DNA from 3 places in the Lysinibacillus sp. GW823-FHT06C08 genome. Region 3 is predicted to be linked to each of the others. Evidence: riboswitches for the same ligand, from Rfam matches in the RefSeq annotation. Region 3 holds a riboswitch; each other region holds the start of a gene.
What was found. Region 3 has a riboswitch for S-adenosylmethionine ahead of AC1Q6O_RS00580 (O-acetylhomoserine aminocarboxypropyltransferase/cysteine synthase family protein). Riboswitches for the same ligand answer to the same signal wherever they lie in the genome.

Region 1 (10,785 bases), on a different contig from region 3:
AAACCTCTTTTTTCGTTTTTATCATTTATTCACATCCCCATTTGCATCTTCTTCTATCCAAGTTGACATTTTACTAAAGCTATAACCATCCTGCTGCAACTTTTCAATAATTAATGGAAGTGCTTCGACTGTTTTCGTACCATCTAAGATGTGCATGACAATGACCTTACCTGGTGCCGCTCTAGATATAACCCGATCGTAAATATCCTGAGCACTGTAATCTAAATTCCAGTCAAAGGATGCAATATCATACATGGCAATGGTTTTAATTCCAGCAGCGGTAATCACTTTGGCAGTACGTTCATCCATAATTCCCTGTGCTGGTCTAAAATAAAGTATCGGTGGTTCCTGTAGCGCATAAGTAAGAGCTTTATGGGCCTTCACTAAATCATCCTGTATTTCCTCTGGCGTCATTTTAGTTACATCTAAATGGTAATAAGAGTGACTTGCTACTTCATGACCTTCCTCTAGTATTAACTTTGCCAATTGAGGATTTTTCTCCACTCCACTACCGATTAAGAAAAATGTACTTTTAATGTTATATTTTTTTAAAACTTCTAAAACATCCTTCACTTGCTGTTCATGTGCCCAGTCATCAAAGGTAATGGCCATTTCTTTTTTAGATGTCTCTTTTCGATAATATAAATGTGGTTCGATATTTTCATAATTTAAATTAGGTTTGATGGCATCATAACCTGCTATTTCTTCTAATGACTTTGTTAAATAACGGTTATCTAACACATCACTTAAAGTAGTAATTGTATAATCATGCTCTTCTGCTAATTGTGCTAGTAAAGGGATGGTATCTATAATGGCAGGATTAATATACGTATTGAGGTGAATAATAGAGCCTCTATCAATATATTTGCCTATATAATCGACCAATTCTTGGGCACCTTGCATTTTTCGATCCAGTGGATTAATAGATAATCCTATCACTGCATTCATGTCCAAAGCAGCAGCCGCTAAGCGCATATTATCTGTAATATCACCGGAACGGCTTCGAACATATTTAGGCTTATAACCTAAATGCTCTTCAAATATTTGATTCGTTAAATAAATCTCCTCATACGTTTGATCATAGTCTAAAGCTGTGACATCTGGAAATGACAATGTACCGTTTTGCACTTCATGACCTCTTTTTAAAATGTCTCGAACAAGCTCTGGCTCCTGTGCCACACGTAGCCCCTCTAAAAAGAAGGTAGCTTTCATATTAGATTCATCTAATTTCTTCAGCAGTAGCTCCATTGTTTGATTATCCGCAAAGCCATTAAATGTTAGAGCCACTTTTGGCTTAATAATATCGGCATGGCTGATTGAATCACTCATCGTACCATCCGATTCCTTAATCTCTATAGTAGAATCAATTGGTTGAATCGTTTTTTGAGGAGTGGATTGACATCCTGCTAAGAACATCAGGAGTAGAAGCCCACATATTTTTAGCTGTTTCATGTCCCATGAACTCTCCTTATAACTTGTAATAATTTTTATTCTTAAATAAAAAATGGGTATTACGTGTATCAAAAATTAATGACGCTTGTTGATCAATTAATGAATAATCAATGTTAGAATGGTTGGTTAAAATCAATACCGCATCTGCATCTTTAATAATTTGCTCTGTTAAAGGAACTGTATTGAATAGGGATTGTTCTACAGGGAATGTTTGAATAAAAGGGTCGATAATTTGTATTGAGCACTGATTATCTAGTAATTGTTTAATGACATGTAGTGCGGGAGATTCGCGTGAATCATTTATTTCCGGCTTATACGTGACACCAATAATAACAATTTTTGCTTGGCGTAGCTCGGTATTTTGCAGACGTAAGTACTGCTCGAGTCTCTCTACAACAAAGCTAGGCATCGAATCATTAATTTTATCTGCTGCTTCTATTAATGTTGCTGAGACACCATGCTGTTGACCCGCCCACAATAAATATTTAGGGTCCACAGGGATACAATGTCCACCGACTCCTGGGCCAGGTTTAAATGGCATGAATCCATATGGCTTTGTTGAGGCGGCATCGATGACTTCCCAAATATCAATATTCATTTTATAGCAAATTTGACTTAGTTCATTGACAAGAGCGATATTGATTTGGCGAAACGTATTTTCCAGCAATTTCTCCATTTCGGCAACTTTCGGACTTGTTACTGTATATACACTAGTATGAATGACTGTTTCATAAAAAAACTTTGAAACTTCCAAGCATGTGGAAGTAACACCGCCAACAACTTTGGGTGTATTAGCAACTGAAAAATTACTATTACCAGGATCCACTCGTTCTGGTGAATAGGCTAAAAATAAATCTTGACCAACCGCAAAGCCATGTTTTTGCAAAATAGGCTGAACAATTTCCTCTGTCGTCCCAGGATAGGTCGTACTTTCAAGAATGACTAGTGCATTTGAATTAATATGGCACCCTATATCGTGAGCTGCTTCTTCTATATAGGAAATATCAGGAGTGCCATCCTCCGTTGTAGGGGTTGGCACACAAATGATGACAACATCAACAGAAGCAAGTTTGGAAAAATCATAGGTTGCTTCAAATTGATGTTCCTTTAATAGTAACTGTATATTTTCTTTCGGGATATCAGCTATATAGCTTTCACCGTTTTGCAACAGGGCGATTTTTTCTTGATTTTTATCAAAGCCTAAAACATGAAAACCTTTTTGAACAATTTCAATGGCAAATGGTAGACCTACATAGCCGAGGCCAATTACCCCAATTGTCGCTTTTTTTGTTTGAATTTTATTTAATAAAGCTGAGCTCATTGATTTCGTGTTTATCGTCATAACAATAACTCCTTTGGCTTAACTTTCATGTAATTTTTATAGCCATTTTTTTCGTTATCTATTCATCTACTTATATATGCCGAGTATTCTGCAACGTAATAGGCCATTTCTCATTGCCATTTTCACCAAACCCCTTCCATCTCCACATACTTAAGTATGATTTTTTTAGTCAAAATAGATGAATAAAATCTAAATTTCACAAAAAAACTTTTCTAACAATTATATAGTACTACTTGCAACTAAACAATTTCTAAATAATTCCTTCATTCACGATAAAACGCCTACTTTATTAGTATTTAGAACAAAAAAGTTCATTATTTATTCAGATATTTAGTAAATATATTTAGAGTCGCTTTATTAGTGTAGATGAAAAAGTTGATAAGCGACACTGAAGAATGTTAATAAATAGAAAATTAACATTTTTTCCTTTTTTGAAACTCTAAAAAAATCCCTTCAGCATTGGTTTTCACCGATACTGGAGGGATTAGGTAGAACAATCCTTTGAAGCACGTAGAATAGACATTACATAAGTTGTTGTAACTATTTTATATAGCCTTTTTATTTCCTCGGAAATCGACAACTTGTAAATAGTCACTTTCCGAAAGCTATCAAAATTCATTAAAAAAAGAAAAAGAGTACGTAAGTATTTCACTACTTACGTACTCTTTTATTTAAATTATTGAACAGGTACTACTGCACCTTTCCATTCTTCTAAAATAAAGTCTTGGATTTCTTTAGACGTTAATACTTCTAATAATGTTTTAATTTCTGGTCTTGATTCATCACCCGCACGTACTGCGATGATGTTTACGTATGGCGACTCTTTGTCTTCAAGAGAAATCGCATCTTTGATTGGGTTTAAGCCATTATCAATAGCAAAGTTAGAGTTGATCAGTACTGCGTCCCCTTCGTCGTTTTCGTACATTTGTACAAGCATTTCTGGTGCAGTATTCGCATCAAATTTAAAGTTTTTAGGATTTTCTTCTATATCCTTAATTTCTGCTGCTGTTTTATCAATACCATCTTTTAATTTAATTAAGCCCTTAGCTTCTAATAATGACAGCATACGACCGTGATCAGATACAGAATTAGAAAGTAAGATTGTTGCACCTTCAGGAAGTTCCTCTAAAGATTTATATTTTTTTGAGTAAATACCGATTGGCTCAATATGAACACCACCAGCATTGACGAAGTCATAGCCATTGTCTTTAATTTGTAACTCTAAATATGGAATATGTTGGAAGTAATTTGCATCTAATTCTTTTGATTCTAAATCTTGGTTTGGTAGCACATAGTCTGTATATGTTTCTACTTTAAGGTCAATACCTTTCTCAGCTAAAATCGGTTTTGCTTTATCCAAAATTACTGCATGCGGTGTATTAGAAGCTCCCACTGTTAAAGTAACGTTTTCTTTACTATCTGTTTTATCACCAGATGCTGAATTTGCATCCTCTTTATTATCAGTACCGCAAGCTGCTAAAGCTAGTACAAGTATTGATAAAAATAATCCTGTTAATAACTTTTTCATTTATGACACTCCCTTTATTTTGATGAAAATATGTTAGCGGCAAGAACCGGAATAACCTCAGTTTTATTAACGTTTATCAATTTTTTCTGTAATGAAATCACCAATCCATTGGATAATAAAGACGACTACTAAGATCAAAATAGTTGCCATTAATGTCACATCTTGGCGATTTCTTTGGAACCCGTCTAGGAAGGCTAAGTTCCCAAGACCTCCTGCACCGATTATCCCTGCCATTGCTGTATATCCAACAAGTGCTACAGCCGTAACCGTAATACCCGAAATTAGTGCTGGTAATGATTCAGGGATTAGAACTTTCCAAATAATTGTGGATGTTTTTGCCCCCATTGAACGAGCTGCTTCAATGACACCTTTATCAATCTCACGTAACGCAATTAATACCATACGTGCATAGAATGGAGCCGCACCGATAATTAAAGCAGGTAAAGCAGCATTAGCTCCACGGATTGTACCTAGTAAAAGCTTAGTGAATGGAATTAATAAAATAATTAACACGATAAATGGGATAGAGCGGAAAATGTTAACGAGTGACCCTGTTAAAAAGCTAACAATTTTATTAGCCCATAACTGATTGGGACTTGTTAAAAATAGGACGATTCCAATAGCTAACCCAAGAATAAATGTAATAACTGTAGAAATGGCCGTCATATATAATGTTTCATACGTAGCCTGCCACATGCTATCCCAGTCTACATTCGGAAAGAGATTAGTTAGCATCTGCAATCACCTCCGTTTGTACTTCCACTGTATTTAAATAGCTTAAGGCTTCAGTCACATTTGCTTTCGACCCATCAATTTGGACTATGAGGGTACCATATGCACCATTTTTCGTTTGTGAAATATTTCCGTGTACGATGCTTACTTCCACATCGAATTGCTTCACTAGATGTGAAATAACTGGCTGTTCTGTTTTTTCACCAACAAAAATCAATTTGACAAGTTGTCCAGTTGGATAATTTGCTTTGATTTGTTCTACTGTATCCTGTGTTTCCTTTGTATTTGTAATTTGGGCTACAAATTTCTTAGTAATGGCTGCCTGAGGTGCCTGGAAAACTTGCAATACTTCCCCACGCTCTACAATTTCGCCTGCCTCCATCACTGCTACACGATGACAAATCTTGCGAATGACATGCATTTCATGAGTAATGAGGACAATCGTTAACCCTAACCGTTCATTAATATCTACCAGTAAATCAAGAATGGCATCTGTTGTCTCTGGGTCTAGTGCAGATGTTGCCTCATCACATAGTAAAACCTCTGGATTATTTGCTAATGCACGTGCAATCCCTACTCGTTGCTTTTGTCCACCAGACAGCTGCGATGGATATGCTTGATCGCGTCCTTCTAAGCCAACAAGTGCTATCAATTCCTTCACCCGTGCCTCACGTTGAGCTTTTGATACACCTGCAATTTCTAATGGGAAGGCAATGTTTTCTGCAACTGTTCGTGACCAAAGTAGGTTAAAATGTTGAAAAATCATACTAACCTTTTGTCTAGCTGCTCTAAGCTTTTGACCCTTAATCGAAGAAAATTCTTGATTGTTCACCGTTACTGTTCCTGCTGTTGGTTTCTCTAAACCATTAAGTAAACGAATCATCGTACTTTTACCAGCGCCACTATAGCCGATAATGCCAAAAATTTCACCCTTATTAATAGTAAGGTTAACATCTTTGACTGCCGTTAATTCGCCATTTGCTGTTTTGTATTTCTTCGTTATATTTTGAAGCTGTATCATAGCGAATACTCCTTTTCTTATATAAAAAAACCCCTCCACTTATAGACAAGTAGAAGGGGTCACGTATTATACGTTGAACCGTTCTCTCATCTTTCAAAGAAAAAATCTTTGAGTGATTTGGCACCTTTTCACTATGTGATGGTTGCCGGGCTTCATAGGGCACTTCCCTCCGCCGCTCTTTATAAGAGTTCGATATATTTAATGTTTTAGTAATATATTTGTTACTTTACCACGCTAATAAAGTTCAGTCAATTGATTTTTTTAACAATTCGTACAAAAATGGTACGGATTGAAAAGCATAAATCTTTTCTGTCACTTTGCCGCCATCACACACAAGTAAACATGGGACGCTTTCAATTTGATGTTCAATAGCAATTTGCTCCAAAAAATTAATATTTGCTTTCCCTAGTTTTAGGTGAGGTAATAGTTGTTCTACAATTGACATCATTTTCGATGCCACTGCACAAGTACCACACATCGGTGTATATAAATAAAACGCAGCTTTTTCTCCCGACTGTAAAGCCCACTCCCACTGCTCTTTTGACCATTCTTCCATTTAGTTCACGCAACCTTATAAAATATATTCATTATGGATGGAGAAATGCGCACGCAGTAAAATCATTGCTAACACTTTTCTTGGTGTCGTTTCTACTTCCTTATATGTCGGCATTGTACGTAAATGCTCCGCTTCCGGATAATGTCTGTCCATTAAAGCGCGTAGCTTATCGCCTGAAGTATCAGCATCAAAAAAAGTAAATAGCTCGCAGCCCTCATAGGGGTCTATTAGCTCCTCTAATTGATGCACTCCAATTGTTCCATTCGTACATAGTATTGTAACATTCTCGTTCAAAATCGGCTCAATTTGTAGCTTATCTGAACGTCCTTCTACTATCAAGCATTTCCCATCGAACATTACGCCACCTCCATTTAGACATATCCACTTATACATTATTATATAATAAAAAACGCCGGTAGTTTCCGACGTTTTTTGATTATGGCTTGTCTTATTCTGCAGTCATCTCTTCGTATTGTTCTGCTGTCATAAGTTTATCAACTTCTGATGCATCAGCAGGCTCTACGACGATCATCCATGCTTTTTCATATGGTGATTCATTAACGAATTCTGGGCTATCTTCTAAATCTGCATTTACTTCCACTACAGTACCTGAGATTGGTGCATATAATTCAGAAACAGTTTTTACTGATTCTACGCTACCGAATGGATCATCAGTTTTGATTTCATCGCCAACTTGTGGAAGTTCAACGAAAACGATATCTCCTAATTCAGATTGTGCGAAGTGCGTAATACCAATACGTACTTTTCCATCTTCTACTTTTACCCATTCATGCTCTTCAGAGTAACGTAAGTCTTTCGGTGTGCTCATGCAAAAAACCCCTCCATAATTATGTAATATATTCACTTTCAGTGTGCCATACTTCTCCTATAAAAACAAGGATAAAAACGGTTATAACCAAGCTTGCTCAAAATCGGATTCTTTAAACCCTAAAGTTACTTTTTTTCCATCTGTTACGATGGGACGTTTTATTAACATACCATCCGTAGCAAGTAGCTTAAGCTGTTCTTCCTCAGTCATATCAGCTAGCTTGTCCTTCAAACCAAGGTCACGATACTTCATGCCAGAAGTATTAAAAAACTTCTTCAAAGGTAGTCCACTTGCTTGCCATAAAGCTGTTATTTCATCCTTTGTTGGTGGCTGCTCTACGATATGTACCTCTTCATAGGAAACGTCATGATCATTTAACCACTTTTGTGCTTTTTTACATGTTGTACATTTTGGATAATGGAAAAATTGAATCGTCATAAAAATGCTCCTCTGCTGTCTTTTTCTGTAGTATACCATCATAATCATTTAGAATGGTGGATCTTCGCTCATTTTCGTAAGTCTATCCATCGGTTCTGTATTTTTATCCGTTACTTTCATAAATTTATCTGGAATAAAAAAACTAGCTACCCATTTACGGATAGCTAGCGTTTTTCATACGATTAAACGATATATTTTTCTGCTTCAATTAATTTCACAGATGCTTCACGTTTCTTCGTAATTAGGTTGTATGGATTATTACGTGTTAATTTACGTAATGCAGATAAAGTCATACGTGCTGCATCGCCATCTGCGGAAGCAAGAATTGTATCTTTTGCTTCTTTTTCGATTTCAGCAAATGCTTCTTGGCAGAAAATTTGAGTGTATAGCAATTTTTGATGTGCTTTTTCAACGCCATCACGAGCAATCGCTTTTTCTGTACGTAATACAGCTGATTCCATTGCAAATAATTGATTAGCGATATTGGCAATATTCACTAAAACTTCTTGTTCTTGATCTAACTTCGCACCAAAGCGTTGTGCTGCTAAGCCTGCCGCTAATACAGCAATCTTCTTGGCATTTTTCACTAAGTATTTTTCCTGAGCTAGTGGCTCTGTACCGATATCCTCCGGCATTAACATCAGAAGCTCTTGCTGTAGATTTTGCGCAACTTGTAATAGTGGCAGCTCACCTTTTAGTGCCTTTTTCATAAATGTACCTGGTACAATCATGCGATTAATTTCATTTGTACCTTCAAAAATTCGATTAATACGAGAATCACGGTAAATACGCTCTACCTCATATTCAGCCATGAAGCCATAACCGCCATGTAACTGTACCGCTTCATCTGCAATATAATCTAATGTTTCTGATCCAAATACTTTAGCAATTGAGCATTCAATCGCATACTCAGCGATAGCACCTGCAATCACTTTTCCTTCCTTTTGCTCCTCTGGACTTAGCTGGCTTAAACGATCTTCAAATAAACCAACAGTACGATAGTTTAAGGATTCTGATGCATACAATTGAGAAGCCATCGTTGATAATTTTTCTTTTGTAAGGTTGAAGTCAGAAAGCTTTGTTTTAAATTGCTGACGTTGGTTTGTATATTGTACTGCTAACTCAAATGCACGTTTTGATCCACCAATTGTTCCAACCCCAAGTTTATAGCGACCGATATTTAAAATATTGAAGGCAATGACATGCCCACGACTAATTTCACCTAATAAATTTTCTACTGGCACTTCTGCATCTTCTAACACTAGTGTACGAGTAGATGAAGATTTAATTCCCATTTTCTTCTCTTCAGGACCCACAGAAACACCTTTGAATGCACGTTCAACAATAAAGGCAGTGAACTTATCGCCATCAATTTTAGCGTAAACAACAAACACATCTGCAAAGCCTGCATTTGTAATCCATTGCTTTTCACCATTTAAAATATAATGTGTGCCTGCATCGTTTAGTTTCGCAGTTGTTTTTGCCCCTAAAGCATCTGAGCCTGATCCCGGCTCTGTTAATGCATAAGCAGCAATTAATTCACCTGAGGCAAGCTTCGGTAAATATTTTTTCTTTTGATCTTCGTCACCAAATAGCACGATTGGTAATGAGCCAATTCCAACGTGTGCACCATGAGTGATGGAGAAACCACCTGCTACAGACATTTTTTCTGCAATTAATGCTGAAGAAACTTTATCTAAGCCTAGTCCTTCGTATTCTTCAGGAACATCTGCTCCTAGCAAGCCTAATTCACCAGCACTTTTAAGGAGACGTACTGAATGCTCAAATTCGTGGTGCTCTAAATTTTCAACTACAGGTAAAACTTCATTTGCTACATATTCTTCTGTTGTTTTGGCAATCATTTTATGCTCGTCAGTGAAATCTTCTGGTGTAAACACACGATCTAATTCCACATCTTCAATTAAAAATCCGCCGCCTTTAATGAAATCCGTTGTTTTTTCAGTCATATAAATTCCTCCCAATATATCTATTTTGATAGTCTAATCCCCTATTGAATGATGCCTCTTCAAAATCTGTGATATTTGCTAGAGGCTTAATCTTTATTCAGCATCTTCTCCAGTCATATTAGAGAAGGTTTCTGACGCTACAAACCTTTTGCTGAGTGAAGACAAACATATATAGAAAAGCTTGACATATACATGCTCGGAGGCAACCGGAAACAGTACACCTCAAGCTGATCTAATGAAAATTATAGAATTTCAAATACTCCAGCAGCCCCCATGCCGCCACCAATGCACATAGTTACTACACCATATTTCTTGCCTTGACGCTTTAATTCATGAATAAGTTTTAGTGTTAAAATAGCACCCGTTGCACCAAGTGGATGTCCTAATGCTATAGCTCCACCATTCACATTGACCTTATCTTGGTCAATGCCTAAATGACGAACAACCTGTAAGGATTGGGATGCAAATGCCTCATTGATTTCCCATAGATCAATAGCATCTACTGATAAACCTGCAATTTCTAATGCTTTTGGTACCGCCACAATTGGACCAATTCCCATTACTTCAGGTGGTACACCACCTACTGCAAAGCCTAGGAATTTTGCCATTGGTGTTAAACCTTGCTTGACAGCCTCTTCGCGATCCATCACCAATACAGCTGCTGCACCATCGGAAGTTTGAGAAGCGTTCCCTGCCGTCACACTCCCTTTCACATGGAAAGCTGGACGAAGCTTCGCTAAGCCTTCAACCGATGTACCAGGACGTACACCTTCATCCATACTGAAAGTGAATTTTTTCACCTGTGGCTTATTGTTTTCGTCAACATAATGTTGTTCCACTTCTATTGGTACAATCTCATCATTAAATTTACCTTCTTTGATCGCCTTTTCAGCAAGTTCATGTGAACGAACAGCAAATGC
Region 2 (10,785 bases), on a different contig from region 3:
TAACCCGGATAAGGACGGAATTGACTATAAGTTGCAAAGCCAGCGACCATCCCATTATCGTCATATACAAACAACGGATTTCCTAATGCTTGCTGGTCGCTAAACCATTTCTTTTTTTCATCTAAAGATTGAATTTCATATCGATAGACTGCTTTGCTCGTTAAAATAATATCATTATAAATTTCTAACACCTCAGGTATATCTTTTTCTTCCATCAATCGAATCATTTTCCTCACGTCCTTCCGAAATTATCCTTACCTTCAATAGCAAGAAAAGAAGATATAGATAGGCAATCCATCCACTATCTATATCCTCATATTTTACGCCTTATACATTGAAGTATCGAGCATCAGGATGAGCAAAAACAATCGCCGATACAGATGCTTCTGGCTCCATCATAAAGCCTTCCGTTAAATGAACACCAATATCCTCAGGCTTTAATAAGCCAAACAATTTTTCTTGATCCTCTAAGTTTGGGCATGCTGGATAACCAAATGAAAAACGTTGCCCCTGATACTTAGCCGCAAAACGATCGCGCATCGTGAAGTCTGTCACGTCTGGGAAACCCCATTGATCACGAATTTCTTGATGCATGCGTTCAGCAAAGCCCTCTGCTAATTCTAGTGCCGTCGACTGCAAGGCATGACTTTCAAGAAATTTACCATCTTCTTTTAGTTGACGAGCTTTTGCCATAACTCCTTGCCCTGCTGTCACTACCATAAGTGCAACATAATCCATTTCTCCACTTTCTACCGTTCTTAAGAAATCAGCCAGGCATAAAAAAGGTTCGACCTGCTGACGTGGGAAAGTAAAACGTTCAATTTCTGTTTTGTTATCTGCTGGATCATAAATAATTACATCATCTCCATCTGCTTGGGCAGGGAAAAATTGATATAAACCTGAAGGCTTTAAAAGATCACTTTTTAAATAATCATCCACTAAATCTTTAAGCTCTGTTGCTCTAGGATCGCCAGCATCTAGTAATGGTTGAACTTGCCCTTTTAACCCCAGATGGTGCCCAAGCAATGTCCGCATATTCACATATGGATATAAATGTGAAACAGCATATTCTTTCTTTACATGACGACGCAAATCAGCCGGTAAAAATACGGGTGCTTCCTTTACTGTACGAGCAGGTTTTATTGTAATCTCTTTGACAGGACGAGCTGCTCGTTTTTCATCTGCCTCTAAACGTTTTTGGCGAGATTCCGCTATTTCTGCTAAGAAATTTTCACGTGTCCCCGCACCCATTAATAAATTGGCCTGCTCTAATCCCTGCATCGCATCCTTTGCGTAAATAACAGGACCACCATATTCATCAGCAATTTTTGTTTCCGTAAAACGCCGGGAAAGTGCAGCTCCACCTACTAAAATTGGCACATCAATTCCTGCCTCTTTGAAATCTTGGGCGGTAGTGACCATCTGCTGTGCTGATTTAACTAATAGACCCGATAACCCAATGAAATCTGGCTTTTCCTTGCGAATAGCTTCTATTAATTGAGCAGGCGTCACCTTAATACCTAAATCTACAACCTTATAGCCATTGTTACTTAAAATAATATCAACAAGGTTTTTTCCAATATCGTGCACATCACCTTTTACAGTAGCAAGCACCATTTTCCCCTTGCCTGCACTCTCCTCGTTCTTCTCCATATATTGCTCTAAATGGGCAACAGCAGCCTTCATCACTCCAGCAGATTGTAAAACCTCTGCTACGATCAATTGGTTATCATTAAATAAACGACCAACCTCAGCCATCCCATTCATTAAAGGCCCATTTATAATATCAAGAGGTGACTCAAATATTTCTCGGGCAGCCTCTAAATCAGCAATAAGTCCTTCTTTGGTCCCCTCCAATATATAGTAGGCTAAGCGACCTTCTACAGTTTTCGGAATATCTGCTTCAGTCTTTTCCTTCTTTTTATCACGATAAAAATCGGTAAATACGGCTAATGTTTCATCATTTGTATTAAATAACAAGTCATTGGCTAGTTTAATTTCCGCTTCTGGAATTGAGGCATACCGTTCTAGCTTTTCAGTATTGACAATGGCATAATCTAAACCAGCCTGTGTACAATGATAAAGATATACAGCATTGAGAACCTCGCGTCCAACCGGTGGTAAGCCAAACGAAATATTACTAACTCCAAGCACCGTTAATGCACGGGGCATTTTTTCTTTAATGAGACGAATTCCTTCAATTGTTTCTAGTGCTGAGCCAATATATTGCTCATCTCCCGTTCCTACTGGGAACATTAATGGGTCAAAAATGATATCTTCAGGTTGCATTCCCCATTTTTCTGTGAGTAATTGATAGGAACGTTCAGCAATTTCAAGCTTCCGATGACGATCGACTGCCATCCCTGTTTCATCGATTGTTCCCACAACTAACGAGGCACCGTACTTTTTCACTAATGGCAATACGGCATCAAACCGTTCTTCACCATCTTCTAGATTAATAGAGTTAATGATGGCCTTCCCTTGCGAAAACTTGAGTGCCTCTTCAATAACCTTTTCGTCTGTGGAATCAATAACAAGTGGAACCTTAACTTTTTTCACGACCTCCTGCATAAAGCCACGGATATCTGCTAATTCATCACGATCTGGGTTCGCCAAGCAAATATCTATGACATGTGCGCCATTTTTCACTTGCGCCCTTGCGATCTCTGCTGCTTCCTCAAATTTCCCATCAATAATTAAGTTTTTGAATTTACGAGAACCAATAACATTTGTTCTTTCCCCAATAAATAACGGACGCATAGAATCATCGTATAGAAGTGGCTCGATACCTGATACTGCGTGACCATGCGTTTTTTCTGGTAGCTGACGAGGCTTTTCATCTTTTAAAATTTCACGTATAGCCGCAATATGTGCAGGAGTTGTACCACAGCATCCACCCACAATATTGAGCCAACCCTTTTCTGCAAATCCTTTTAATTTTTGCGATAAAGATTCTGGAGACTCATGATAACATCCTTCTTCATCAGGTAAGCCTGCATTTGGATAACAGCTAATATACCCCGTTGACAGCTCTGCTAATGAGCGAATATGATCCGTCATAAATTCAGGTCCCGTCGCACAGTTTAAGCCCACCGATAATGGTTGAATATGCTCGATGGAAATATAAAAGGCATCAATGGTTTGCCCTGCAAGAGTAGTCCCCATAGGCTCAATTGTTCCAGAAATCATCACAGGTAATTCTTTACCAGTTACCTCGAAAGCACGAGTTACCCCAAGGGTACCTGCTTTCACATTTAACATATCCTGACTTGTCTCTAGCAATAGCACATCTGCCCCTGCTTCAATCAATGCCTTTGCCTGCACAAAGAAATTTTCTTCTAATTCATCAAATGTAATGCCGCCTGTAACTGACAACGTCTTCGTTGTTGGACCCATTGCGCCTGCAACAAAGCGGGGCCAGTCGGAAGTCGTATAATTGTCAACTGCTTGACGGGCAATTTCAACTGCACGTTTATTAATTTCTTCCGCTTTTGCACCTAGATTATATTCATTTAATACAAGAGGTGTTCCACCAAATGTATTTGTACAAATAATATCTGCCCCTGCCTCTAAGTACTTATGATGAATTTTCTCAATGACATCAGGTCTAGTAAGCACTAAATTTTCATTACAGCCATCTAGGTCCTCTCCACCAAAATCATCTGCTGATAAGTTTTCATTTTGCAGCATGGTTCCCATTGCGCCATCTAGAATTAATATTCTTTTATCAAGTTGTTCTTCAATCATGTGCTTAGCCATTTATACTTACCCCTTTTTTCTGTTCATCCAATTGCTCTATATATTTCATTAATTCTAATGTCACATCGTAGCGTAAAAATGGTGTAATAAGGTAAATACCTTGGAAATATTGCGCAGCCACTTCTACTAATTCCTTGGCAATTGCAATCCCCTCAAGTGTAGCGCGTTCCTTATCTTCACCACATGCTTTCATCCTTGATAAAGCATCTTCAGATAATTTTATGCCTGGCACCTCATGATGTAAAAACTCTGCACTTTTATAACTCGTAACGGGCATAATGCCAATATAAATCGGTGCTTGTAAATGCTTCGTTGCTTCATATATTTCTATAATTTTTTCCTTTGTATAAACAGGCTGTGAAATGAAATAGTCTGCTCCATGCTCAATCTTTTTTTCTAAGCGTGCCACAGCACGATCTAAAACACGAACATTAGGGTTAAATGCAGCAGCCACAGAGAAGTTAGCCTTTTTCCGTAGTGGTTTCCCTGAGAAAGAAACCCCTTCATTTAATTGTTTAATTAATTGGATAAGCTCCATCGAGGAGACATCATATACGCTAGTGGCACCAGGGAAATCTCCAACCTTCGTTGGGTCACCCGTAACAGCTAGCACATCATGAATTCCTAAGGCATTTAACCCCATTAAATGTGATTGAAGACCAATTAAATTACGATCTCGACAGGTAATATGTGTAAGGGGGCGCACGCCATTAGTACTTTTCAATAACGCCCCCATTGCAATATTGCTAATACGTGGGGATGCCAATGAATTGTCTGCCATCATCACTACATCGGCACCTGCCTCATATAGTTGTTTGGCCCCTTCAAGAAATCCATCTATTTCTAAGTGTCTAGGTGTATCCAACTCTACGATGACCGAGCGTTCACGCTTTACTTTTTCATGAAGTGGTTCAAATTTAGCTGGCTCGGCATCACGAACAATTTCAATCTTTTTAGGCTTCGCATGCTTTTCACTAACTGGTGATAGCTCTTCTAAATACTTCTTTGCGGCTGCAATATGCTTTGGTGTCGTACCACAACAACCCCCAATTAAGCGAACACCCTGATCACGCAGTTCAACAGCAGCGCGACCAAAATAATCAGCCTCCGACTCATAAACAACACGCCCGTCCTCTAAATCTAATAGCGAAGCATTTGGATAGGCTGACATAAATGCCTTTGCCGGAAGTTCTACAGCCTCAAACGCTTGAATCGTATGATATGGACCTAGACGGCAATTGACACCAACAATATCTGCACCAAGAATCTCTAACTCATGTAGCGCATTATTTAAAGACATACCATTTTGTAAAACACCAGGCTCATGCATAGATACTTGAGCAATTATCGGTATATTAGTTTTGGCGCGTAGCACGTTTAATGTTGCTGTTAATTCTTCAAAATCATAATAAGTTTCGAGTAAAAGGCCATCAGGATTTCCTGCAAGTAACACACTTGCCTGCTCTTCAACGGTCGCTAATATGTCATCTAATGTTGCATCGCTTTTACGAATGCCACGAATTCCACCAATTGTTCCTAAAACAAATTGACCGCCATCCGCTGCTGCTCGCTTAGCAATAGTAATAGCTGCTTCATTAAATTGTTTGACACTTGATTCTAGTCCATAGCGAGCTAATTTAATGGCATTGGCACCGTACGTATTCGTTTGAATAATATCAGCACCCGCTGCGATATATTCTCTATGAATCTTTTCAATTAATTCAGGTCTCTGAACATTCATTTCCTCATGACAATACTCCAATCCATAGCCATACAACACTGTGCCTATTGCACCGTCTGCCGTCAATACATGCGTTTTTAATTTTTCAAGCAATCCCATAAAACTAGCCTCTCTTCCTCTATTTCTGTATAATAAAAAGCCTTCTTTTATATAAAAAGAAGGCTTTAACGACTCATCATTATTGTTCCTTCTCATCTTCGACTCAACGGTCTTCTGGATTTAGCACCTGACAAAAAGTTGGTTGCTGAAGCTTCAATGGGCCAGTCCCTCTGCTTCTCTTGATAAGAATTATTAAGTATGAATTTTTTAAATAATTAAAAGAATCATATCGTTTACAGACGAATGAGTCAAGACTATTTCACATAACAAAGAAATTATTTGCTTAAAAACTTAGAAATTGGATAGTTCTTCTGCAAGCTCTTCACCAATTTTTTTCCCATTTTGAATGCAAGCACCAATACCTACTCCAAAATAAGAGCAACCCGCTATCGATAAATTCGGATAGTTTTCATTCAGCTCTAGTAGTAAGCCTTGTAGCGCTTCCCGGTGAGCTAAGTCATATTTAGGCATTTGATCAATCCACTTTGTGACATTCACAACGGTTGGCTTTTCATCAATTCCTAGGCTTTTCCGAACATCTTCTAAAGCGACGGCTGCCAATTCGTCGTCAGTCATTTTACGTAACTGCTCATACGCCGGATTAATACTCTTATAGAATAGGCGAACAAGTAGTTGATTGTTTTTCGATGTATGCTTCCACTTGCGACTCGTCCAAGTTGCTGCATTACAAGTGACATCAGAATTATGCGATACAATATAGCCTGTTCCATCCGCAGGTAAGTTTGCATCAGGCACATCAAAGCCTAGATAAATAGTAATGGCTGATGCTGTAGTAAACTGATCAAAATAATGTGTTAAGGAGTCGTCCTGTAATATACTTTGAACCGCTTCATTCGGTAGCGCTAGAACAACATAATCTGCCTCAATGTATTGACCATTTGCTAATGAAATCGAATACTTGTTCTCCATTTTTTGGACATGATTTGTGGCTACCCCTTTAATGATGTCTACCTCTGTTAATTTCTGTTCTAATCGCTCAATTAAAGAGGATAATCCATTTTGAAATGAAATAAATTTTTTATTAGCAGCTTTAACAAATTGCTCACGATTCGCATCAAAACCTTTTATGATACTTCCATAGTCATTTTTATAGTCAATTAAATACGGTAAAGTGGAGGCAATAGAAAGTTGGTGTAAATCACCAGAATAGACACCTGCTAAAACAGGTGCAATTTGATTTTCCACAAGCTCTTCGCCAAGATAATAAGTTAAAAATTCCCCTATTGAGCTTTCTTTTGTAAAACCTGCATTGGGTAAAGTTAAATCTTTTAAAGCTTCTTGTTTGGCCTGGTCAGAGATAAGTGTGCTTTCCTCAAGTGATGCCACACTCATAGGTATACCGAAAGTAGAATCCGCTGGAATGGCGTGCAGCTCGTTATTTGTATAAATATAGGATATACCTGTTTCGTTGTAAACGAGATGATCTTCAAAGTCTAGCTCCTGCACTAGCTCCATTACACCTTTATGGCGAGCTACGATTGAATCAGCACCAGTTTCCATAATAAAACCTTGTTCATAGGCTGAATATAGTTTGCCACCTAAATATGTATTTTTTTCTACGAGCACTAGCTGAACATCTAAATTTTTTTCCTTCACTTGGCGTTGCAGATAATGCATTGTGCATAAACCAGTAATACCGCCACCTAATACAACAACTGTTTTCATAGTAAACCGCCCCTATTTTTAGTTCTGTCTACAGTATAAACTTATTTTCATTGAAAATTACGTTAAACCCTTTACAAATTTAGCAAAAATAGAGCTATCTCAACTGTGAGATAACTCTAGCTCCAAGAATATGCTTACTAAACACACATTATAATGAGTACTATAGTGTTTAATATAGCTACTAGTGATCTAGCTTTTTAAATTTTGGGCAAAGCTAGCTAATTTTTCTGCTGAGTTCGTTACTTCAGTAAAAGAACTACCCAACCCACTTAATATACCTGCGATTGCTTGTATTTTCGTCGCCATGCAATCATTTTGATCTTTTGCTTCTGTCATTGCCCCTACTATATTTGTAAATTGTCCTTCCGTGTGTAACATATTATCCTCACCAGATGCCACCTCATCTTGGATATGAATGAGAGATTGCTCTAATTTCCCGGTGCGTTCACTCGTTTTTTGCAACAATAATGCAACAGCGGTGACAGATTCCTTTGTTTGAATGGATAATTTACGTACTTCATCAGCTACTACACTAAATCCCTTCCCTGCTTCTCCGGCACGGGCTGCTTCAATAGCAGCATTTAAGGCTAACAAATTGGTCTGATTGGCAATATTGGTAACGACACTCATAATCGTTTCCATTTCCTTCGACATATCAGATAATTGTTCAATATTTTCTTCTATATCATGAAGAGATTGAATAATATTATGCATATTTAGTGATTGTTTCTTTAAACATTCACGTCCATCCAGTGCTTGGTTTTCAGCCAGCGTAGACACTTCTAGCGATCTCTTTGCCAATTGTTCAATTTCCCCAGACTGCTCGCTTAGTCTGCAAAATGAATTATTGGTTTCCTGTGAAATGGTCGCAAGCAATTCAGAGGAGTGTACAATTTGTCGTTCAATTGCTTCTTTTTCTAGTTCCATGTTTTCTTTATGCTGTTCAACAGTATTTTCATATGCCTCTAAAACAAGTTGCTGCTCGAAATTACAAATTTTAGAAATGGCCCTTATTGTATTAAACTGATCTCGCGGATGATCGATATGCTGTTCAACCAAGTCTATAAATGAGAGAGATAAATCTTGGAACGCGCAAATATACCATTGTGTTCTAAGCCCAATATGTACGTGCACCTTTGCAATTTTCACACGCCTTTGGTAAAATTCCTCATCAATCGTTCCGTTAAACATTTCAATAATGTGCTGCCGTAACGTTATTTTAAGCTTTTCTACAGAACTATGATGACTAATAATATTTACCAAATGTTGTTCGGTACCGATCATATTGTAAAAACGGTTTACGATGTGATCAACATTGTCCATAACATACGGCTGGAATGCTTTTAAATATTGTAAGTCTTGCTTCGTTACATTTAGCATTTCAATTTGCTTCACCATTAATTGGCGATTAGACAGCTCCATTTTCACCGTATATTGCTGTAAATCCAACGCCTTCGTCTTACTCTGTTTTTGAAAAATCACTTATCTTCCCTCTTTCGTTCCGTTTACTTTATCAGGCTGAGAAACAATAAATACCTTTTAGCATATTGATTGATACAACAAAAAATACCGATTAATAGGCTGACCATATTACTATGTTCCCATTTTCTTCAACTATTTCATTTGTCACACTGCTTCCTCCAAAAGCAGCCACACATTGTTCTATCATGAATAAAAGGTGAATTGCACTCAACTAACAGATTTTCTCTATACATTGACTACAGTCGATTTATTTATGTATGATTTCATTTCAAAATTACTCATTTACCTTAAACATTTTAAAAATTACTGTCAATTTTATTTATACCATAATTTTACATAACATATATATAAAGTCCTTACTACTACATTGCCTGAATTTCACCAAAAAAAAGCTACCACAATATTATTGGTAGCCTTTTGTTTCATTTGTTTGTTTGATTATGCTTATTTTTTTTATCTTTTTTCTATTTTTCAATTGATTATCATTAAATTTCACTATATTAATATTTTATACCCTTATTCTAAATAATTATAAATACTCATAAATAAACCCTCATACAATACAAAAGGATTATTAACTTAGACCATATAAATAATCTTAATGAACCATGAAATTTTAATATAAAATTTACAATTCCTTAAGTTCCTCTACTAATTTTGCGGCTTCTTCTATGCCAGCATCTGCTGCAAGTCCATACCACTTAATAGCCTCCTTCAGATTTCTGGCCACTCCCACACCTTTATTATATATATGACCAAGCTGTAGCTTCGCATCTGCATCGCCTTGCAGAGCAGCCTGTTTAAACCAATGAATGCCCTTTTCAATATTTCGAATGCCTGTTAAGCCTTTACTCCAAATAAATCCTAGATCATAAAAGGCATCGATATGAAATTGCTCTGCTGCTCTTTCATACCAAAATAAACCTCGATTTATATCTTTTGCTTGATCAAGACGCCCCTCTAGATATATACCGCCTAGACGATACTGTGCGTCCACATATCCTGTTTCGGCAGACTTTTTATACGCATTAAAAGCTGCATTCGTATCTTTTTTGACTCCTAATCCTTGCTCATACATAATTCCTAGCGTAAACATAGCCTCCGCCACATTCTTACTAGCTGCAAAATCAAACCATTTTCTTGCTAGAGTAAAATCCTGCGGCACACCCTCTCCATTAAAGTACATATCCGCTAAATTATTGGCAGCATCGGCATGCCCCTGTAAAGCAGCCTTTTCATATAAAGAAAAAGCCTGAGTATAATTCTCCTCAACACCGACTCCCTCAAAATAAAAATTCCCTAGCACGTATTGCGCATCTGCATTTCCTTGGGCTGCGGCTAATTCGAACCATTTTAGTGATTTTTCAGGTTGAAAACAATTCCCTTCCTTAGCATTGTAATACTCCCCTAGCTGATATTGTGCATCCGTGTCCTGATCCTCAACCGCCTCTTTATATAGATCAATCATTACCTCATGATCTAAGTCTTCTTCATCTAAAATCTTGACTTGATTATCCTGATGGCAGAAATACCATTCAACTACATCAAGTACATCATCTACCACTTCTATTCTGCTTGTTAATCTTTCGAGGGATGAAATTTGCCAAATGAGTATATAGATTGGTTGTGGAATAGCATCACGCAACACATCATCATACTCTGCTAACAGCGTTAATACATTGTCCTGCACAGATTGAATTTGATCTGAATGGACAATTTGCAAATGTCGCTGTTGCTGATCTTTTAATAACCCTCGCACTATTTGATACAGTATTTTTTGCAAGGCTGTTAAGTTAACTTCAGTGAATGTTAGTAATTTTATATGTTGAGCAAACCATGTATTTTTCGTTTGTATGATTTCTTGTAGGGAATGAATGCGTTCCTTATTGCGCTTAGCTAAAATTTGCTCGTACATTGTTTTCCTCCCTTGCACATTATGTAAAAAACTGCCTTGCCACTATTATATGGAAGACAGTTGAATTTTGGTTACACATATGCTCGCAACAGTAAGCCTATAA
Region 3 (10,785 bases):
TGTTTCCGTATTCGTCAACTCATAAGACCAGTAATCATAAGACTTTTTAAAGCTTTTAGCTTCACTCTGTGCTGCTTTTATATATTTATCGATGAGTGCTTCTTCCCCAGCAAGAATCTTCTTTCTTACATGTTCATCGTTTTCGAAATTTGCCGTAATGTCTTTAATTTTATTATCTCGTTCAGTCTCTAGCTTTATTTGTAATTCTCCCGCATTGGCATCCATTGCTTCCTGAATTCGCTGTTCGTATTGTTGTTTAATATTATCGATTTGCTGTCCTAATGTACCATAATAATTTCGATGATCTTCTATTTGAGACTGCGTAATCTCTATTTTCCCTTTTAAGTCTTCAGCCTTCGGTAAATTTATTACTAACGGCCCGAGTTCTGAAGTAAAATTATCGATTTCATGTTGGAAATTTTCTGATTCGAAATAGGACTTACCAATATACTGATAGCCTACATGCCAAAAAGTAAAGATGCCGAAAATAGTCCAAATGAGACTCATTAACACCAGTAGGGATTTCCATTTTTTTATCATACCACTAACACTCCTCTAAAAAATTCTTTCTAGTAACTGTAAAACCTCTGAGGAGCGAGAATCGACGATTTGATAAGCATAAACGCCAAAATAAATAAGTCCAACAACACCTGCAATGAATCCTGCAATAGTCATATACTTCTCTATTTTATTTTTCCATTTTATAGCCAACGCCCCATACCACCTTTAGATAGCGTGGGTTTTTTGGGTCCGCTTCAATTTTTTCACGAATTTTTCGAATGTGCACAGCTACAATATTTTCAGCATTGTAGGCTTCCTCATTCCAAACTCGTTCATAAATTTCACGAATCGAAAAAACACGCCCTGCATTTTTCATTAATAATTCCGTAATTTTATATTCTATTGGAGTTAGTCGAACTGGTTCTCCTTCTAAAATGATTTCTTTAGCATCTTCATCAAGAGTAAGCCCGTCAATTTCTACTTTTGTTGCACCTTCACTATACGTTCCTAGTTGTACATAGCGTCTAAGCTGTGATTTCACTCGTGCTAATAGCTCTAATGGATGGAATGGCTTTGTTACATAATCATCCGCGCCTACCGATAATCCATGAATTTTATCTCCATCTTCTGCCTTTGCACTAAGCATAATAATAGGGATATTGCGCTCTGCTCTAATTTTAAATGTCGCAGTAATCCCATCCATATTTGGCATCATTATATCTAAAATAATTAAATGTACTTCATTATTTTCTAGCTTGTCTATTGCATCTAAGCCATCTGCTGCTTTTATAACATTATAGCCTTCATTTTTTAAATAAATTTCAATACCATCACGAATATCTTGATCGTCGTCTGTAACAAGAACTGTTAGTTTCGTCATGATAGACACCTCGCTCTCAAATATAAGTGTACCTTTCAAATCTTAAAATCCAGCTAGTAAAAAAATGAAGAATTTCTTAAGGTTTTAGCTTATTATGAAGCCTTTCTTGCCTCCCACCTATCGTCAACACAACAATGCTGCCTAATAGCATTGCTACACCTAGCCAGGACACGCCACTTAACTGTTCTCCGACTAGAAAAACGCCAAGTATTGCGGCTGTCAATGGCTCAGCTAAGGATAGAGTTACAGCTGTTGATGAATTTATTTTTTGCAAACCGTTTAAGAACAGTAAATAAGCTACGCTAGTACACATAATTCCCATAAATAGTATCGTCCATAAATTTTGCATATTTTCTAACCAAGCAAAACCATTAGACAGTGAAAACGGTAGTAAAAATAAAGTACAGAGCGAAAACGTCATAGCAACTGCTGGTAAAGCATCTTCCTGCACCATTAATTTCTTACTAATATTTGTATAAAAGGCAAAAGATAACCCTGCACAGAGCGCTAAACCAAAGCCACCCATTTGTACAGCTTCTTCCCCATTATTGATAAACAATAAAAGACAGCCCATGATCGCTATCAATGTAGCTAGCCCCCAAATAATAGATGGTCGGTTTCTCCATATAATCCATTCAATAATGCCTGAAAATACCGGTGCACTTCCAATGGTCGCAACAGTTCCAATTGCTACACTTGTTAGACGTATTGATGAAAAGAAAAGACCTTGAAAAAGAGCAATACTAGCCGCAGCTAAAATCGTCCATTTCCACGACCAATGTAGAAAATTAATTTTTCGCCAAAAAATTGTAATAGCTAAGAGGATTCCACCACCAATGGCAGAACGAATAGTGGCGACTGCAATCGGAGATACATTATTATCTAAAAACGTTTGGGCAGTTCCTGTCATCCCCCATAAAATAGCTGCTAACCATACAAATAACAGATTTAACATGTAGACCCCCTCCGCCTTCTTCCTTCCAATACTAATCATACATATTTATCCAAAATCAAACAATTATCATTTTTACTTTTTCTTTCATCCACTCCAGTATGCATTCGGTTAAATGGACGTTATAATGAATACAGTTAAAGGAGCGAGTTGTATGTACAAAACAATTGAAGAGACAGCAATTGAACTAGGTATGCCTGAAGAACAAATAATACGCCTAGTCTATGAGGGACGCATCCGTTCCGTTTTCGATGGAAATATGATACTCATAAATAGTGGACAATTTAGTACGTATTTTAATCAATTGGAACGTATTAAAGAGGAAATTGAAATATGGAGATCTACCCCGATACCAGAGGATATTGACGTAAAAGACGAGGATTAAAAAGCCCACCATTCAATCAATAGATCATTGTTGAATGGCGGGTTACCTTTATAAAATAATAATGATTAAATCGTTACAACAAATCCTGCCCTTTTCCCGATGATTTCAGCATAATCTTCTACCATCACACTTGCTGTTGGGTACATTCCAGCACCAGGACCTACTAAGGTTAAAGTACCAATATAATTTGTTTCTAATGCAACTGCATTGAACACATCATCGACTGGATAAAGTGGATGTTCTTTATCAACCAGTTGTGGTCCAACCTTTGCTACAATTTTCCCATTAGCTAGTTTTTCCACCTCAGCTACATGACGGTAACGTAAACCCTTTTCACATGCCTCATGGACCTGCGAAGCTGAAATACTATCTATGCCGATAACTTCTACATCCGCCCAATCAGGTTGCTCTCCAAATGCTAGGGCGCTTAAAATCATTAACTTTTTAAAGGCATCCTGACCAGAAACATCATTATACGGATCTGCCTCAGCGTAGCCTAAACTTTGCGCTTCTTTTAAAGCTGTATCAAATGACCAGCCCTCTGCTCGCATTTTAGTTAAAATATAATTACAAGTACCATTTAAAACACCTTGTATACGACTAACATCATTAACAAGTAATATATTTTTCATCGTTTTAATAACAGGTACTCCTCCAGCAGTTGTCGCCTCAAAGCCTACAAAGACACCATTTGCTTTTGCAAGTTCTTGTAACTCTAACCCACGCTTTGCAAACATGACTTTGTTGGCAGTAATAACATGACATTTATGCTCTACCGCTCTCTTTAAATAGCTATATGCAGGCTCTTCATTCACAATGGCTTCAAATATTACTTGCATGCCTGGTTCAGCCAATACATCATCCATGCTTGTAGTCATCAAATGTGCTGTGCCTGGTACACGTTCGCGGCTAGCATCTGTTACTAAAATTTTCGCTACTTCCAACTCAATGCCTAATTTATTTTTAAGATCTTCCCGCTTTTCATTTAATATATGATAGATCCCTTGACCTACCGTTCCAAATCCTAAAATCGCTGCCTTTATAGTTGCCATTCTTATTATTCCCTCCAACTTACATTCCGCAGTTTCATCAAGCCAAACTCTCCGTGGGGTTGTGCCAAATCATTTGACACCAACCGCAGGCCTTAGCCAACCCTTAATTTTGGATAAATTTTGATATTCAGTACATGTTAGATCATATACAAATTCAAATAATTCGAAATTTAACTTAAAGAAAATTGTAACGCATATATATACTTTACACAAGAAAAATCTTTCTAGGAAGGACATTTGTTTTCCCTAGACGTGCAAAAGAAATCGGTTTCATTCCTTTTACTATACGTTTTTTTAGTTTATCCATAAAATTTGAACAAATATTGACTCTTTACTCTCAAATAATGATGTCTTTCTTCTATTATATATGTATGTTCAGACACCCATAAACCAGCTAAATAATTAAACTACTATAAAAAAGGCTCATTCCCTGTAGCAGCAGAGAATGAGCCTAAATATATGAGGGATTATTTAGCTCGCTTTTGAAAGCAATTGAAAACGATATTGTGTTAAAGCTTGTTGAACAATACTAATTTCTTCTTCTGTAAAATTTGGTATTGCATACGTACGTTCTACTAATTGAAATGTACCGTATTTCAAATAAAATTCTGTTGCTGGAAGCTGGATGTGGCTCACACCATACTTCGCATATGTCTCATAAACTTCCTTAATCGTATAGCCAATATCATCTGCGCAAACCTGTTCCTGATATGCTGAATGACCAAAAATTTGCTGCCATTTATGTTCCACTAATGTAAGGATGTGTTGAATGGATTGATTGTTAACAAATACATGACCTTCATTTAGTTCATAAATTAGATAAGATGCAATGTTTTGCGCACTATAGAGATTACCCATTTTAAACACTCCTTTATCATCAGTTTTTTTGAAGAGTAGCCACTGGCTATGTAACTACTCTCCTATCTATTCAAAAGTGGGGGGAGCACTTATGAAAACATTTACCTTTTCAACGAGGTTTTTCCGAACACTTAACTTAATTCCAAGTATATAACAAGGTTTTAACAAAGTCAATAATACATATAAAATTACTCGGTATTATTTTTTAAAAGGTTCTGATAATTACCGGATGAGGTAATTGGTTAATGTAGCAACGTTTGACGTATACCAAATGAGGCTATTCGAATGAGAAAATACGTAAACGCTACAACACTCGCCTGTCTCTATATTACGCTTCTACTGTTTGTTCAGTTGTTGCTGTTGCCTGAGTAATAGCCTGCTCTAAATCTGCAATGATGTCCTCCACTGCCTCTAAACCGATTGATAAGCGAATGAGCGATTCGGTTACGCCAGCTTGAATTAGTTCATCTGCTGATAATTGTTGGTGTGTAGTAGATGCTGGATGGATAATTAGCGACTTAGCATCCCCTACATTTGCCACATGTGAAAACAGCTTTACATGATCAATAAGCTTTCGTCCTGCTTCACGTCCACCTTTAATGCCAAATGTAAGCACTGAGCCGAAGCCATTTTTTAAATACTTTTTCGCCAACTCATGTGTTGGAAAATCTTCCAGGCCATTATAATTTACATACTCCACAGATGGGTGGTTACGTAAATATTCAGCCACAGCTAAAGCATTTTCATTGTGTTTAGGGATACGCAAATGAAGCGTCTCTAAACCTTGTAATAGATTGAAAGCTGCATCTGCACTTAACGTTGGTCCAAAATCACGTAACAGCTGTACACGCAGCTTTGTAGCAAATGCTGCAGAAGCTGTATCTATTCCATAGCGTAAACCATGGTAAGAAGCATCCGGCTCTGTAAAGCCTGGGAATCGCCCACTAGTCCAATCAAACTTACCAGCGTCTACAACAACACCGCCTAGAGTTGTCCCATGGCCACCTATCCATTTAGTTGCTGAGTGAACTACCACATCTGCACCGTAGTCAATTGGTGTAGAACCATAAGGAGAAGCAAATGTACTATCGATAATTAATGGTAAGCTGTTGTCATGTGCAATCTTAGCTACAGCTTCAATATCTAAAACCTTTAAGCTTGGATTACCGTAAACTTCTGCGAAGACAGCTTTTGTTTTATCAGTAATGGCAGCCTTAAAATTCTCTGGGTTTGTTTCATCTACAAAAATCGTTTTAATACCATAGTTTGGTAATGTATTAGCGAATAAATTATACGTACCACCATATAAAGAACTGGCTGCTACAATTTCATCTCCTGCTCCAGCTAGATTTAATATAGAAAATGCAATAGCTGCTGCACCAGATGAAAGTGCTACTGCTGCCGTCCCACCTTCTAATAAAGCCACACGCTTTTCAAAAACATCCACTGTCGGATTCGTAATTCGCGTGTAAATGTTTCCCGCTTCCTCTAAGGCAAAAAGACGTTGCGCATGAGCAGTGTCTTTAAAAACGAAAGCAGTTGAACGGTAAACAGGAACTGTTCTAGAACCCGTCACTGGGTCTGGTTCTTGACCGCCATGTAACAGCAGTGTTTCTGGTTTAAAATTTGTCATTGTGTACCTCCATTTGGTTATTTTTTTACGATGGTACCGGAGATGAGGAGGATTTTTCTGTAGAAAACAAAAACCCTCTTCAGCTAAGAAGAGGGTTGCGGTTGCAAGTTTTCCTCCCCTTATCTGCCAGATCCAAGTAAGAATCTGTAGGAATTAGCACCTTAGTAAGTTCATCACCTACTGGTTGCCGGGCATCATAGGGCCTATCCCTCCGCCGCTCTTGATAAGAGTATGAGATTCAATTTCCATCGTTGTTACAAAGTATAAGCATAGAGTTTTTTTCTGTCAACATCTAAATTTTATTTTTTCCGAAACTTCTGTCTGCTCTTTTACGTAGTAAGAACGCATACACTATTTTAAAAAAAATTTGAAAGGAGTATTTTTATGGTAAAAGCCGTGATCTGTTTTCTAGTTGTTGGCTATTTGATTGGCTGTATTCACGGCTCTAAAGTGGCACAATTTTTATCCGGGGTTGATTTAAAAAAAGCTGGCCATGGCAATGCTGGTGCCTCTAATGCTACGCTTTCACTCGGCTGGAAATATGGCGTTTTAGTAGCTCTTATCGATATTGGCAAAGGCGTCGTAGCCATCGTCGGTGCACATTTTTATTTAACAGATGCAACACATTTAACAGCAGAACAAACATGGCTCCTCACCTATTTGATAGCTGCAGGGGTTATTTTGGGGCATAATTTCCCTTTTTATATGGGCTTCAATGGTGGAAAAGGGACTGCCTCTATCATTGGAATTTTACTTGCGGTTGATTGGAAGATTGGTTTATTTGCACTTATTCTATTTATTATTTTATCTTTTGCAACGAACTATTTAATTGTTGGGGTATTAGAGTTTTACCTCGTTTTTTGTACCGCTACTTATTTATGGATTCCTGGGCTTGGCCCGACCATTATTACCATTCTACTTTTTGCTATTGCTATTATTTTGCACATTGAAAATATTCAACGTTTAATCAATGGAACCGAGCCTAAAGTTACTTCTGCCTTCAAGAAAAAGAAATAATATTTTTTAGGAGATATTTGTATTTTTTACGACCATAAATTATCTCTTTAATTACTATTAAAGCTGTAAAACAGACATATTTTGCTTCTTTTCATTCTATACAACAAATGGACGAATTCTTATCTTAAAAAAACATTATACTGGCCGATGTTATGGATAATAACCGTCATTTTTACGTAGACGTAGAAGGGATGAGAAAATATGTCTTCACCTAAACAAACAACAACGAAGCGTAATTTAAAGCCTTTATGGATTGGGTTGGCTTTTGCTTTATTAATTATCATTATTTTTTTACCTAATAACGGTGAGCTACCTGTAGCTGGACAGCGCGCTTTAGCCATTTTAGCTTTCGCGGTTATCCTGTGGGTAACAGAGGCCGTTTCATATCCTGTTAGCTCTGCAATGATTATCGCACTCGTCACTGTTTTACTAGGACTTGCACCATCCATGGATGATCCAACAACACAACTAGGTACTGCTAGCGCCTTAAAACTATCATTAAGTGGTTTTAGTAACTCTGCCGTGGCCCTAGTAGCAGCGGCTCTTTTTCTAGCAGCAGCCATGCAAATTACCAATTTGCATAAACGACTTGCTCTTTGGATTCTTTCACTTGTAGGAACAAAAACAAAAGCCATTGTTTTCGGTGCAATATTAGTTTCAATTGCCCTTGCATTTTTTGTTCCTTCAGCTACTGCACGTGCTGGCGCAGTAGTCCCTATTCTTCTTGGAATGGTCGCAGCATTCGGTTTACCACGTGATAGTCGACTTGCTGCTTTACTCGTTATTACTTCTGTACAAGCCGTCTCCATTTGGAATATCGGTATTAAAACTGCGGCAGCGCAAAATATGGTTGCTTTGAATTTCATCCAAGAGCAATTTAATGTGAATATTTCATGGGGTGCTTGGTTACTTTATGCTGCCCCATTCTCGATTATTATGTCAGTAGCCTTATTTTTCATTATGATTACGCTTATTAAGCCTGAGACGAGCAATATTGATGGTGGTAAAGAAGTCATCAAGAAACAATTGGCAGAGCTTGGGCCGTTAAAAGCACCTGAGATTCGGTTGATCGTTACATCATTAGTTTTACTATTTTTCTGGGCAACGGAAGGCAAGCTCCATCCATTTGATACAACAACGGTTACAATTATCGCCATTGCTGTACTACTAATGCCTAAAATCGGCGTTTATTCATGGAAGGAAGTTGAACCTCATATCCCTTGGGGAACAATCATTGTCTTTGCAGTAGGTATTATGCTCGGAACTATTTTGCTGAATACAAAAGGTGCATCATGGTTATCAGATAAAGTTTTTGGTTCACTCGGTCTAGATACTATGCCAATTCTTGCTACGATTGCTATCGTAACATTATTTAATATTCTTATTCATTTAGGTTTTGCTAGTGCAACAAGCTTAGCCTCTGCACTTATACCAGTGTTTATCGTGTTAGCTTCCACATTAACAGCTAATGTTGATCAGGTTGGTTTTGTTATTGTACAACAATTTGTTATTAGCTTTGGTTTCCTATTACCAATTAGTGCACCACAAAATATGCTTGCCTATGGTACAGGAGCGTTTACAACAAAGGATTTCCTGAAATCAGGTATCCCACTAACGATTCTCGGCTTCCTCCTAATTTTGCTGTTCTCTGCAACTTATTGGAAATGGATTGGCCTACTTTAAACTCTAATCGTCTTAGATAAACTTATACAACAAAAGGCCTTGAGGGAGCAGCTGTCCTTCAAGGCCTTTTTATTAGAATTCTATTTTGATAAAGCTGGGTCTTTCATTGTCCCACTTTTTGCGTAATTGACATGCCATGACAGCGCTTTTTCAAGATCATGTGGCGTATGATGTCCACCAGTTGCCTCATTAGCGTCGTTAAAATATTGCCATAGCTGCTCACGATAGTCAGGGTGAGCACAATGATCAATAATTAGACCTACACGTTCTCTCGGAGCAAGCCCGCGTAAATCAGCCACTCCCTGCTCTGTTACGATAACATCAACATCATGCTCTGTATGATCCACATGCGATACCATTGGGACAATGCTCGAAATATTCCCACCCTTAGCATAGGATTTAGTCACAAAAATACCTAAACGCGCATTGCGGGCGAAGTCACCCGATCCCCCGATACCATTCATCATTTTAGTGCCAGAAACATGTGTAGAATTAACATTTCCGTAAATATCAACTTCTAATGCCGTATTTACTGAAATCAAACCGAGTCGACGAATAATTTCTGGTTGGTTAGAAATTTCTTGTGGACGCAGTACTAATTTATCCGCATACTTGTCAAAATTCCCATAAACACGGTTTCCTACTTGTTCAGAGAGGGTAATGGAAGTAGCAGAAGCAAAATTCACTTTTCCTGCATCGATTAATTCAAATACTGCATCTTGAAGTACTTCTGAGAATACTTCTAGGTTCTCAAACTCAGAATCTTTAAAACCAAGTAACACTGCGTTCGCCACTGATCCAACCCCAGATTGAATTGGACGCAAGCTTGTTGTTAAACGTCCAACTTTAATCTCTTCTCGTAGGAAGTTTAACAGATGATTAGCCATAATATCCGTTTCCTCATCAGCAGGAACGATCGTTGATGGCGCATCTAAAATATCAGAAACTACGATACCTTTTACTTTATCTAAATCTAACGGAATACCAATTGTACCGAGACGATCAGACACATTTTGCAAAGGGATTGGGTCCCGTTTCCCCTGTTGTGCAGGAACGAAAATATCATGAACACCTTCTAATGCATCAAGTTGTGCTATGTTTAATTCAATGATGATTTGATCTGCCTCTTGCACAAAAATCGGAGAGTTACCAACTGAAGTTGTAGGAATTAATAAGCCATCTTCTGTAATAGCAGCCGCTTCAATAATTGCAAAATCAATAGGTCCTATAATGCCTTGGCGAACCAACTCCGCATTATGAGATAAATGTGCATCTACAAATGTGATATCACCACTATTAATTTTATTGCGAATACCAGCATCTGCCTGGAAAGGTCCTCGCTTGCGAATAACGCCAGCCTCCGCTAGGTATTGGTCTACCTCAGGGCCTAGAGATGCTCCTGTATATATATCTACCTGGAAGCTCTCTTTTTTAGCTTTCTCTACAAGAGCAAGAGGTACAACTTTTACATCTCCAGCACGAGTGAAACCACTCATCCCTAATACCATGCGATCCTTAATCCAAGATGCTGCTTCTTCTGCTGTTACAACCTTGCCTCGTAATTGCTCATGACGAAGCTTTTTCGCTAACTTTTCTTCCATTCCTTATTCCTCCATCCCACTTTATTTTTGTTCAACTAGTATTTGGTTCCATTATCTCTGTCATCAAAATTACCTCTGCTTCAAACAAATAGGCAGGAGGCTTTATCCTTAATTAAAAGAGCTAACCCCACTCCTCTTCTGCATAAGAATAATCTAATTTTTGGTAGCACAACCAAATAAAAAGCCGATTATATAATTTTATACTATTTAGAATATTTAATCT

Region 1: linked by a shared signal. The riboswitch ahead of AC1Q6O_RS16855 (methionine ABC transporter ATP-binding protein) and the one ahead of AC1Q6O_RS00580 (O-acetylhomoserine aminocarboxypropyltransferase/cysteine synthase family protein) in region 3 are both predicted to bind S-adenosylmethionine.
Region 2: linked by a shared signal. The riboswitch ahead of AC1Q6O_RS21650 (bifunctional homocysteine S-methyltransferase/methylenetetrahydrofolate reductase) and the one ahead of AC1Q6O_RS00580 (O-acetylhomoserine aminocarboxypropyltransferase/cysteine synthase family protein) in region 3 are both predicted to bind S-adenosylmethionine.

What each region holds. Positions count from the first base shown of each region.
Region 1 covers NZ_JBXAHN010000007.1:209,690-220,474, reverse strand. The annotation lists gene AC1Q6O_RS16880 (glycosyltransferase family 2 protein) at 1-25, opposite strand, end outside; gene AC1Q6O_RS16875 (polysaccharide deacetylase family protein) at 22-1,452, opposite strand; gene AC1Q6O_RS16870 (nucleotide sugar dehydrogenase) at 1,469-2,794, opposite strand; gene AC1Q6O_RS16865 (MetQ/NlpA family ABC transporter substrate-binding protein) at 3,471-4,322, opposite strand; gene AC1Q6O_RS16860 (methionine ABC transporter permease) at 4,389-5,057, opposite strand; gene AC1Q6O_RS16855 (methionine ABC transporter ATP-binding protein) at 5,047-6,075, opposite strand; SAM riboswitch class I at 6,159-6,263, opposite strand; gene AC1Q6O_RS16850 (thioredoxin family protein) at 6,320-6,631, opposite strand; gene AC1Q6O_RS16845 (toprim domain-containing protein) at 6,647-6,988, opposite strand; gene gcvH (glycine cleavage system protein GcvH) at 7,080-7,460, opposite strand; gene AC1Q6O_RS16835 (arsenate reductase family protein) at 7,542-7,898, opposite strand; gene AC1Q6O_RS16830 (acyl-CoA dehydrogenase FadE) at 8,081-9,865, opposite strand; gene AC1Q6O_RS16825 (acetyl-CoA C-acetyltransferase) at 10,108-10,785, opposite strand, start outside.
Region 2 covers NZ_JBXAHN010000014.1:30,717-41,501, reverse strand. The annotation lists gene AC1Q6O_RS21660 (GNAT family N-acetyltransferase) at 1-227, opposite strand, end outside; gene metH (methionine synthase) at 328-3,759, opposite strand; gene AC1Q6O_RS21650 (bifunctional homocysteine S-methyltransferase/methylenetetrahydrofolate reductase) at 3,752-5,599, opposite strand; SAM riboswitch class I at 5,689-5,788, opposite strand; gene AC1Q6O_RS21645 (protoporphyrinogen oxidase) at 5,891-7,285, opposite strand; gene AC1Q6O_RS21640 (globin-coupled sensor protein) at 7,475-8,767, opposite strand; gene AC1Q6O_RS21635 (SEL1-like repeat protein) at 9,396-10,682, opposite strand; gene AC1Q6O_RS21630 (YdcF family protein) at 10,754-10,785, opposite strand, start outside.
Region 3 covers NZ_JBXAHN010000001.1:110,290-121,074, reverse strand. The annotation lists gene AC1Q6O_RS00615 (MFS domain-containing histidine kinase) at 1-540, opposite strand, end outside; gene AC1Q6O_RS00610 (hypothetical protein) at 556-711, opposite strand; gene AC1Q6O_RS00605 (response regulator transcription factor) at 689-1,381, opposite strand; gene AC1Q6O_RS00600 (DMT family transporter) at 1,458-2,336, opposite strand; gene AC1Q6O_RS00595 (MerR family transcriptional regulator) at 2,488-2,718, shown strand; gene AC1Q6O_RS00590 (homoserine dehydrogenase) at 2,784-3,770, opposite strand; gene AC1Q6O_RS00585 (hypothetical protein) at 4,242-4,628, opposite strand; gene AC1Q6O_RS00580 (O-acetylhomoserine aminocarboxypropyltransferase/cysteine synthase family protein) at 4,957-6,261, opposite strand; SAM riboswitch class I at 6,378-6,491, opposite strand; gene AC1Q6O_RS00575 (glycerol-3-phosphate acyltransferase) at 6,646-7,278, shown strand; gene AC1Q6O_RS00570 (DASS family sodium-coupled anion symporter) at 7,480-8,961, shown strand; gene scpC (succinyl-CoA:acetate CoA-transferase ScpC) at 9,042-10,562, opposite strand.